Regions from separate parts of the Janthinobacterium sp. GW823-FHT03B06 genome, predicted to be linked through region 3. Evidence: predicted binding sites of a transcription regulator. Region 3 holds the regulator's gene; each other region holds the start of a gene.
What was found. The regulator FNR, encoded in region 3, switches genes on or off when oxygen is low (the NO sensors DNR and NnrR bind a similar motif). The targets are predictions, from matches to a motif close to TTGATNNNNATCAA.

Region 1: the regulator FNR is predicted to act here: its motif matches at 1,706-1,719, upstream of cydD (thiol reductant ABC exporter subunit CydD).
Region 2: the regulator FNR is predicted to act here: its motif matches at 1,772-1,785, upstream of AC1RBA_RS04260 (serine protein kinase).

The regions. Positions count from the first base shown of each region.
Region 1 is NZ_JBXAJE010000011.1:123,784-127,061, reverse strand. Features, by position in the region: gene AC1RBA_RS26260 (hypothetical protein) at 1-65, opposite strand, end outside; gene AC1RBA_RS26255 (PEP-CTERM sorting domain-containing protein) at 225-791, opposite strand; gene AC1RBA_RS26250 (GbsR/MarR family transcriptional regulator) at 1,094-1,645, opposite strand; gene cydD (thiol reductant ABC exporter subunit CydD) at 1,783-3,278, shown strand, end outside.
Region 2 is NZ_JBXAJE010000001.1:914,132-917,409, forward strand. Features, by position in the region: gene AC1RBA_RS04250 (hypothetical protein) at 54-386, opposite strand; gene AC1RBA_RS04255 (chymotrypsin family serine protease) at 536-1,714, opposite strand; gene AC1RBA_RS04260 (serine protein kinase) at 1,956-3,278, shown strand, end outside.
Region 3 is NZ_JBXAJE010000003.1:723,525-726,802, reverse strand. Features, by position in the region: gene AC1RBA_RS14335 (FixH family protein) at 91-615, shown strand; gene fnr (fumarate/nitrate reduction transcriptional regulator Fnr) at 742-1,500, opposite strand; gene AC1RBA_RS14325 (response regulator) at 1,740-3,278, shown strand, end outside.

The sequences.
Region 1 (3,278 bases), on a different contig from region 3:
TCCCGCGCGGGCAAGTGCTGGCGGATCACGCTGCGCGCGCGTAGCTGAAACGGTTGTTCGTGCATGAGATCTCCCTCGTCGATCAGCAGTGGATGCCGTCGAGCATAGCGAGAGGGATCTAAAAATGGTGTAAAAAGCGTGCCTGGCGCCGCAAGCGCGGCGTAAAGATGCGGCTGGAATGGAGGCGGCAGCGGGCGATGGTGCGCCGCTGCCGCTGGTGATGCTTACTTTCCCTGGCGGCGGCGTGCCAGGAAGCCCAGCAGGCCCAGGCCGGCGAGCAGCATGGCATAGGTTTCAGGTTCCGGCACGGCGGAAATGAAGGCCCTGTAGTTGCTCAGATCCTTGGGCAGGCCTTCCACCGTGAACGTGGTGCCGGCAGCCACTGGCGCGGCCCAGTGGAACACCAGTTCGCCCTGGCCGAAGTGGATGGCCAGATAGTCATAGGCGGCCGCGCTCGTATAGGAATTGACCCCGCCGCTCAAGCCTGCCGTGGTGCCGGCAGTGCAGCCCGAAGTGGCGCTGTCGCAATACGAAACGGCGGCGCCCAGGCTGCTGCCGAACACGCCATTGATGTAGCCCTGGATGTCCGAGGGGCTCTGCGGCACCAGATTATCGTCATAATATTTCACTTCCAATGCCGGTGATGGCGAATAGGTGACGGTGCTGCCGGCGATGACGAAACCGCTGGCCGGCCCCACATCGACCCAGGTGGCCGCTTGCGCTGCACTTGCCAGTACGGTCATTGCGGCCAGCATGGATGCCTTGACGGCAATGCTTTTTATGCTTTTCATGAAAATCCCCTTGTGCTTGAGACAGTTGCTACATCGTGTAGGGATACGCCCCTGCCTGCCGGGGAAGTCATCCCATTGCCCGTTTTTAGCTGCTATTTCCTGCGCGTATTGAGTACGCAAATGCAAGCTTACTCTTGATGTAAATTAATACAATTTTAATAATTCTATTGGTTTGCTTGACAACATCGCATACGGCTATGTATGGATGTGCCAGCGATGGCCAATATAACGTTAGGAAATAGCGTGACAAGACGCGCCAGCTTGTGCTAGCGGCGTCTTGCGTGGGAAGAGGGGGGCGGGTTTCAGTCGCTGTTGTTGCTGACGCCAAACAGGCGATCCTTGGCGTTGAGCAGCTTTTGTACCTTGGCGCCCATTTTCATCAGTTGCGCCATCGATTCGGGCGACAGGCGCTGCAAGTCGTCGAACCAGGTGTTGGCCAGGTCGACCAGTTCATACATTTCGCGCATGCGCTCCTGGGCATATTGATCCACGGGTTCCGTGGCCGGCGCCAGCAGCGCTTCGCGCAGCACCGTCAGGGTCGGGGCCACCTCGCGGCGGCGCCGCTCGGCGGCCACCACGCGGAAGATTTGCCACACGTCGCCCAGCGAGGAAAAATATTCGCGCCGGTCGCCGGGGATGCGCGACTGGCGGATCAAGCCCCAGCCCTGCAATTCCTTCAGGCCGATGCTCACGTTCGAGCGCGAAAAACTCAGGTGCTCCGCGATTTCATCCGCGTGCAAAGGATGCTCCGCGACAAACAACAAGGCGTACACTTGCCCCACCGTGCGGTTAAAGCCCCAGCGGCTGCCCATCTCGCCGAAATGGCTGACGAAGGTCAGGATCAGCGGCGTCATTTGGATATTTTGAGTTTTCATAATTATCTGAATTTTTTCACGCCAAACCGCCAGGGTCAATTGATATATGTCATGTTTCGCAGTATTATACAAAAAATCGAATTTACAGAAAATTCTGAAAACTCAAAAAATATAAGATGACGACCTCGCCACTGTCCTTGCCCCGCTTTATTCTTCCCCGTGCCGCCAGTCTGGCGCAAGGCGGCGCCGCCTTGCTGTGGCTGCCGCAAGCGGCCTTGCTGGCCTGGGCCGTCCAAGCCATGCTCGATGGCGCGCCGTGGCGCGCGGCCCTGTTGCCGGCCGCTGGCGTGCTGCTGCTGGGCATGCTGCGCGCCGGCTGCGAAGCATGGGGCGCGCGGAGCATGTATGCGGCGGCGCGCGCGCACCTGTCCACCTTGCGCGGGCAAGTGGCGCAGGCGCTGGCGCGCCGTTCGCCGCTGGACCGCCAGCGCGCCCAGTCAGGCCAGGCGGCCAGCGTCATCGCCGAGCAGGCCGAAGCCATCGTGCCGTATCTGGTGCGCTACAAGCCGGCGCGCTGGAAAGTCATGCTCGTGCCGCTCGTGATCCTCGCCGTGGTGACGCCGCTGTCGTGGATCGCCGCCTTGATCCTGCTCATCGCCGCGCCCCTGATTCCCGTCTTCATGGCCCTCGTGGGCATGGGCGCGCAGGCGGCCAGCCGCGCGCAGATGGTGGAAATGGGCAGCATGAACGCCTTTCTGCTGGACCGCCTGCGCGGCCTGGCCACCTTGCGCGCGCTCGATGCCGTCGATGCCACGGCCGCGCGGCTGGACGCCTCGTCGCAATCCGTGCGCCGGCGCACGATGGTGGTGCTGCGCATCGCCTTTTTGTCGTCCGCCGTGCTGGAACTGTTTTCCGCGCTGGGCGTGGCCATGGTGGCCGCCTTCATCGGCTTCTCGCTGCTGGGCAGCCTCGATTTCGGCACCTGGGGCCGCGAACTGAGCCTGGGGCAGGGCTTGTTCATCCTGCTGCTGGCGCCCGCGTTCTTCGAGCCGCTGCGCGAGCTGGCCGCCGTCTGGCACGACAAGGCGGCCGGCGAGGCGGGCCTGGCCGGACTGCACGATCTGGCCGCCGAGGGCGTGCCTTTGCCGGGCTTTGGTGCGGAAGTTGCCGCCGTCTCCGCCGCCGCCATGGCGGTGGCGCCGCCGCCTGCCATTGACATCCATCAACTGCGCTTTGCCCATCCCGGCGAAGCGCCCGTGTTCGACGGCTTGGACTTGAGCGTGCGCGCCGGCGAACACGTGGCCCTGCTGGGCGCCAGCGGCGCCGGCAAGACCACCTTGCTGTCCCTGCTGGCCGGCTTGCTGCCCGCCGGCGGCGGCGACATCCGCATCGGCGGCGTGCGCCTGAATGACGGTACCGTCAATACCGTGCGCCAGCGCATGGCCTGGATGGGCCAGCGTCCGCACGTGTTTGCCGCGTCCGTCAGCCAGAACGTGACACTGGGCCGGGCAGGTGCGAACGCCGCGCACGTGACGCAGGCGCTGCACCTGGCCGACCTGACCAGCGTGGCGCAGGCGCAGCCGGCCGTCATGCTCAGCGATGGCGGCCAGGGCTTGTCCGGCGGTGAAGCCGTGCGCCTGGCCTTGGCCCGCGTGGCCGTGCATCCGCATGC
Region 2 (3,278 bases), on a different contig from region 3:
GCAACAGGCCTTCCGCCGCAACGATCCGCGGCCAGGCGGCCAGGCCTGCCTGCCTACCAGCGCTGGATATCGATCTGGCCAGTGACGCTCGTTTCCACCGGATAGCCCTCGACCTGCGACGGCACGCGCCGCTTGACGGACGAGTCGCGCAAATACACGACGAGCGCGTCCTTGCCCACGGCCGTGTGTCCCACGCTGACGCCTTCCACGCCGTCGATGGCCATCAGCGCCCGCTCGTTGCGCCGCTTTGCCGCTTCCAGGCGGCCGTGGGGCGCGGCCGGGGTGTACTGCCCCATGCCCTGTCCAGGAATTTCATCCGGTAAGTACGGCATGGCAGCGTCTTCGAAGACGGCATATGGCGATGGTACGAATTTACTGTTTGACATGACAACCCTCCTGAGGCATTCCATGATACACCCGGCCATCCGGCGCTGCAGCGCCGTTCGCCGGGCACAACTATGCATGGCTGCGGCCTCTCATACAATCATCATCGTGCAAAAAGCAGCGTTATGCAAGGCGGCACTTGGCAGCGTGCTCAGGTGTACAAATTGATGTCGAGCGCCGCCACCACGCGCCGCATCTGGTTGGCAAACGTGATGTTGTTGCCGCCCGCAAACAGCAGGCCGACGGGATTGCGCTGCTGGTTCCAGGTCCAGATGGACGAACCCGAATCGCCGCCCGCGCTGAACGCCCCGCTCACGCCCGTGATGGCGATCTGGTCCTGGAACAGCGCGATCCTGCCGCCGCCGTAATTGACGTTGATGGTGGCGCCCAGGCCCGTGATGCGCCCCTGCGTCAATTGCGTCGTGCGGCCGGACTTGCCGACCATCATTCCCAACGCGGGGGCCACCAGCGCATTGCTGATACGGAAGTAGGCGGGCACGCCGCCGCTCAGATAGACCAGTTCGGGCCGCACGCGGTCAGGCCAGGCCCAGCCGGTGGCGCAATCGACGTAATTGACGCCGCCGCTGAAATTGATGGGCACGAAACGCTCGAGCACGGCCACCTGGTCTTGCGGACAACGTCCCCCGTCGATGGGACCAGGCTGCACGATGCAATCGTTGAACACGCCGCCGTTGGAATTGGCCAGCACGTGATTATTGCTCAGGATCATCAAGCGGCCGCTGCGCGGCGCGCTGCGGCCCACGGCCAGGCAGCCGATGGTGCCGGCCGTGATGCGGAAATGCCCGACCGACACGCCGCCCGGCGCCGGACGCAAGCGGAAACGGTGCGGTTGCGCATCGATCACGCCCGTGACGACGATGTTGACGGGCACCTTGTCGCTGGCCACGGCGCGCACGCCCATGGCCCCCACGATGGCGGCCTTGGCGCGGTCGACGGAGGTGGGTTCGGCCACGTACAGGGTCAGGGCCGGCAAGCCCGGCTCGCCGGACGAGCTGTCGCTGGCGCCCTCGCCCAGGCCGATGGACACGCCCTGGATATTGCCGCCGTCGCTGAAGGCATCGGCCGCGCGCACGCCGCCCGCCTGCGAAATGCTTTGGCGCATGCCGTCTTCGATGCTGCGCTTGATTTCCAGCAATTCCATGCTGACGCCGCTCAGGGCCTCGGGTACCTCCGAGACGGACGCGCTCTCGATCGTATGGTCGTCTTCGCCGGGGGCGGCAAACTGGCCGACGGCCTCTTCATCGTCCGCGCTTTGTCCCCTGCCGCTGCCGCCAGGCGGGGCGCTGAAACCATTCTCGTTACCTATCATTATGTTCTCCTCGTGGGTCGTCGCAAGACCAGTGTGGACGTGCCGCGCAGGCCAGTATTGATCTGGATTGAACCGCGCTGACGCATGGCTGCCTTGTCTCAATGGGCGCAGCGAGGATAAAAATAGTTCCCTCGTCAAGGTTGAGCGAGATCAGTCGTGCGGGCAGAGGCAGCGTCGTATACTTGACTGGCAGGCTGGAACTGGGCCTGCACACGGCAGCAACGGTATGGATGGGGAAATAATGACGATTCCTGGTAGGCCACACCAATCCGATGACGACGCGCCTGCGGGCGAGCAAGGCCAGCATGCGGGTTTTGTGCACGGCATGGCGGCCTGGGCGGAAAAACACCGCATCAGTCCGTGGCGTGGCAGTTTTGCCGACTTCATCGAGCAAATCCTGCCCGGCCGCGCGGGCCTGCTGACGCGCAGCGCGCACCAGTATCTGTGGGACATGATGCGCTGGAACGGCCAGACCGACGACAGCGGGCGCTTCCGCTGCCGCCTGTTCGACGACGAGCTGTTCGGCATCGACGAGGCGATCGACCGGGTCGCCGCCTACTTCAAGGCCGCCGCCGCCGGCTCCGAAGTGGGCCGGCGCATGCTGTTGCTGCTGGGCCCGCCATCGGGCGGCAAGTCGACCATGGTGATCTTGCTCAAGCGGGGGCTGGAAGAATACAGCCACAGCAGCGAAGGCGCGCTATATGGCATCGCCGGCTGTCCCGTGCACGAATCGCCGCTGCATCTGGTGCCGCACAGCATGCGCGCCGACTTTCGCGCCAGCTATGATGCCGAACTGCACGGCGAACTGTGTCCCCATTGCCGCGCCCGCCTGGAAGAACAGTACGGGGGCGACTTCCTGCGCATGCCCGTCGAGCGCATCCACCTGTCCGAGGCGGGCCGCTGCGGCATCGGCACGTATGCGCCGCACGATCCCACCACGGCCGACCTGGCCGACCTCGTGGGTTCCGTCGACCTGTCGAAAGTGGCGCAGTACGGCGACGAAGGCGATCCGCGCGCCTGGTCCTGGTCGGGCGCCGTGTATGCGGCCAGCCGCGGCATGCTGGAAATGATCGAAATCCTCAAGGTCAAGCGCGAATTTCTCTACCTGCTGCTGACCCTGACGCAGGAAAAGAATGTCAAGGTGTCGCGCTTCCCCCTGATCTACCTCGATGAAACCATCGTCGCGCACACGAATCTGGCGGAATTTCGCAAGTTCATGCAAGAAAGCGAAAACGAGGCCCTGCTCGACCGCATGGTCATCGTGCAAGTGCCGTACACGCTCAATTACCGCGAAGAAGCGCGCATTTACCGCAAGTTGATCCAGGCGGCAGCGCCCGCCTTCCGCGACGTGCACCTCGATCCGCACGTGCTGCATGCGGCGGCCGTGTTCGCCATCCTGAGCCGCTTGCCCGAGGGCGACGACAAGGAAGCGGAACTGGTCAAGAAACTGCGCGTGTACGCCGACGAAGACGTCGACGACTTGCAGCATGCCGACATCCGCCGCCTGCGCGAACGCGACAAGGCGCCCGACGAAGGCTTGGCGGGCGTGTCGCCCCGTTTCGTC
Region 3 (3,278 bases):
TCATCAATCATGCGTTAGGGTCACTTGATTTTCAACCCGGAAGCAAAAGCTGGGGGCGGACCCAAAGGGTCCGCCCCCAAGGAGAACACAATGTCCGACAGTCTGAAACTGCAACCTCCCGTTGCCCCGTGGTACAAACACCGCTGGCCATGGCTGCTGATGATCGGTCCCGGCCTGTCCGTGGTCGTCGGCAGCTTCATGGGCTATATCGCGTTTACGCAGCCCGATGCGCTGGTGGTGGGCGACTATTACAAGCAGGGCAAGGCGATCAACCAGGATTTGAAGCGCGACACGATCGCCAGCGACCTGGCCATGGATACGACCCTGTCGTATGACGTCGCTGCAGCGCGCCTGAGCGGCTCCGTGCACAGCTTCGGCAAGGCGTACCAGGGGCCTTTGCAGCTGCACCTGGCGCATGCGACCCTGCCGGAAAAGGATATCAAGCTGCTGGTGCAGCCCGATGCGGCCGGCAATTTTTCCGTGGCGCTGCCGATGCTCGAGCGCAGCCGCTGGCAAGTGCTGGTGGAAAACGACAAACGCGAGTGGCGCCTGTCCGGCATCTGGACCTGGCCCGTGCAACGCAGCATCGCGCTGCACGCGGATGAAGAGCTATAACGTACAGCGCCGGGAAAAAACCGTAGCGAGCGGCAGTGATTTGTGGCTGAGAAGCACAGCTGTGCTATAGCACAGCGAGCATCGCAGGCCGCAAAGCACGACGCGCAGTAGGTTTTGACGGTGCTGTTACTTGCAGACGTCGGTACCGGCCGTAATGGCTTTCAGCTTGGCCGGCTGCAAGATCTCGATCTCGCGGTTGGAGACGCGCAGCCAGCCTTCCTTCTTGAATTTCGACAATAAACGGCTGACGCTTTCGATGGTCAGGCCCAGGTAGTTGCCGATTTCCTCGCGCGACATGCGCAACTGAAATTTGCTGGCCGAATAGCCGCGCGCTTCATAGCGCGACGCCAGGTTGACGATAAAGGCGGCAAAACGCTGCGTCGCCTGCATGTTGCCCAGCAACAGCATGACACTTTGCTCGCGCGTGATTTCCTGGCTCATCATGCGGTGGAAATGGCGCAGCAGGGTCGGCATATTACCCAGCAATTGTTCCAGGCTGGAAAACGGGATTTCACACACTTCGCTGTCTTCCAGCGCCACCGCATTACAGTGGTGGCGGTCGGCGCTGATGGCGTCCATGCCCAGCAGTTCGCCCGCCATCTGGAAACCCGTCACCTGCTCTTCGCCGCCCGGATTGATCTGGTAGGTCTTGAAGTGGCCCAGACGGATCGCATACAGGTTCTGGAACGAGTCGCCGATGCGGAACAGCGAAGCGCCGCGCACGATCTTGCGGCGGCGGCCGATGATCTGGTCCAGTCTGTCCATGTCGCCCACGTCGAGGCCCATCGGCAGACACAATTGATGCATGCTGCAGGTCGAGCATCGCGCACGCAACGCTTCCACGGTCACTGTGGGCGAGGTTGGAGTGAGTAGCGCTTCAGTCATGTCGGTACCTTTTAGAAAATGCAACAACAAGTTTACTGCATACAGGGTTGCCGTGTGCCAATTTCACCGCAATTTCGCTGAATAAACGACGTTCCGACTTTAATTATATGGCAACATCGTCAAAAGCCCATGCGGAGAGGGCAATTTGCGTGGCGGCGCTTGCCAAGCTGGGGTATTGATAGGAAAATTCCTGACAGCATTATCTGCCGCCTGTGCCGCCCGGTACTGAAAAGGAAATCATGAAGCCTCTCGGCATCAAAGCAAAAGTCGCGCTGGCCACCAGCCTGACCTCGATCGCCATGATCGCGCTGGTCACCATGATCCAGGTGCAGCACATGCGCGACGATTTCACCAAGGTACTGTTGAGCCAGCAGTCGTCCCTGATCAGCCGCACCGCCGCCGAGCTCGACGACAAGCTGGGCATGCTGCTGCAGATCGTCACCCTGACGGCCCGGCAGCAGCCGCCAGAACTGATCACCCAGCCCGCCCAATTGCGCGAATACTATTCGCGCCGCTCGATGCTGGTGCTGTTCGACGACGTGCTGGTGCTCGACGCGCACGGCGCCGTCGTGGCCGACATGCCGGAAGTGGCGGGGCGCGCCGGCATCAACGTCGCCGAGCGCGAGTATTTCCAGACCGTGCTGCGCACGCGCCAGCCCATGATCACCGAGCCGATGCTGGGCAAATCGAGCGGCATGCCCATCGTGCAGATGGTCGCGCCCGTGCTGGGCGCCGATGGCCAGGTGGCCGGCGTGGTGATCGGCGTGCTGCGCCTGTACAAGGATAACCTGCTGGGGAGGTTGCGCTCGGAAAAGATCGGCAAGAGCGGCTATTACTTCGTCCTCACGCGCGGCGCCGTGCCGCGCTATGTGCTGCATCCCGACACCAGCCGTTTGCTGCAGCCGCGCCTGCCGAACGCCAACCTGACGACCACCCGGCTGCTGAAGGACGATGGCGAAGGCACCATGGTCAGCACCAACAGCCGCGGCATCACGGCCGTCAACAGCTTCAAGCGCCTGAAATCCGTAAATTGGCTGCTGGCCGCCTCGCTGCCCCTCGACGACGCCTTCGAACCGTTCGACGGCGTGCTGTACCGGTTGGTGCTGTGGAGCATCCTCGCCTCGCTGCTGGCCGCAGCCGTGCTGGGCTGGGTCACCGTGCGCCTGCTCTCGCCCCTGGTGCGCCTGCGCGACACCCTGCAGGCGCTGCGCACCAGCGGCAGCCGTTTCACTCCCGTGCCCGTGCAGCAGCGCGACGAGATCGGCGAGCTGACGGAAGCATTCAACGGCCTGATGAGCGAGCGCGACCGCTTGCAGCAGGAGCTCGAATCGCGCGCGGCGGAGCTGGAACAGGAGCGCGACCGGGCCGAGGCGGCCAACCGCGCGAAGAGCGATTTCGTGGCCAACATGAGCCATGAAATCCGCACGCCCCTCAATGCCGTGCTGGGCATGGTGTATTTGCTGGGCAATACCAAGCTCGATACGGAACAGCGCAAGTATCTGACCATGGTGCGCGTGGCGGGCCAGTCGCTGCTGGGCATCCTCAACGACGTGCTCGATTATTCGAAGATCGAGGCACGCCGCATGGAATTGTCGCCCGTCGAATTCGACCTCGACGAGGTCATGAACACGCTGGCCACGACGATGACGATGAACGCGGGCGAAAAGGAGCTGGAACTGGCGATTGCCGTCGAGCCCGACGTGCCGCGCCGCCTCATGGGCGACGCCCAGCGGCTGCAGCAAATTCTCGTCAACCTGGCCGGCAACGCCATCAAGTTT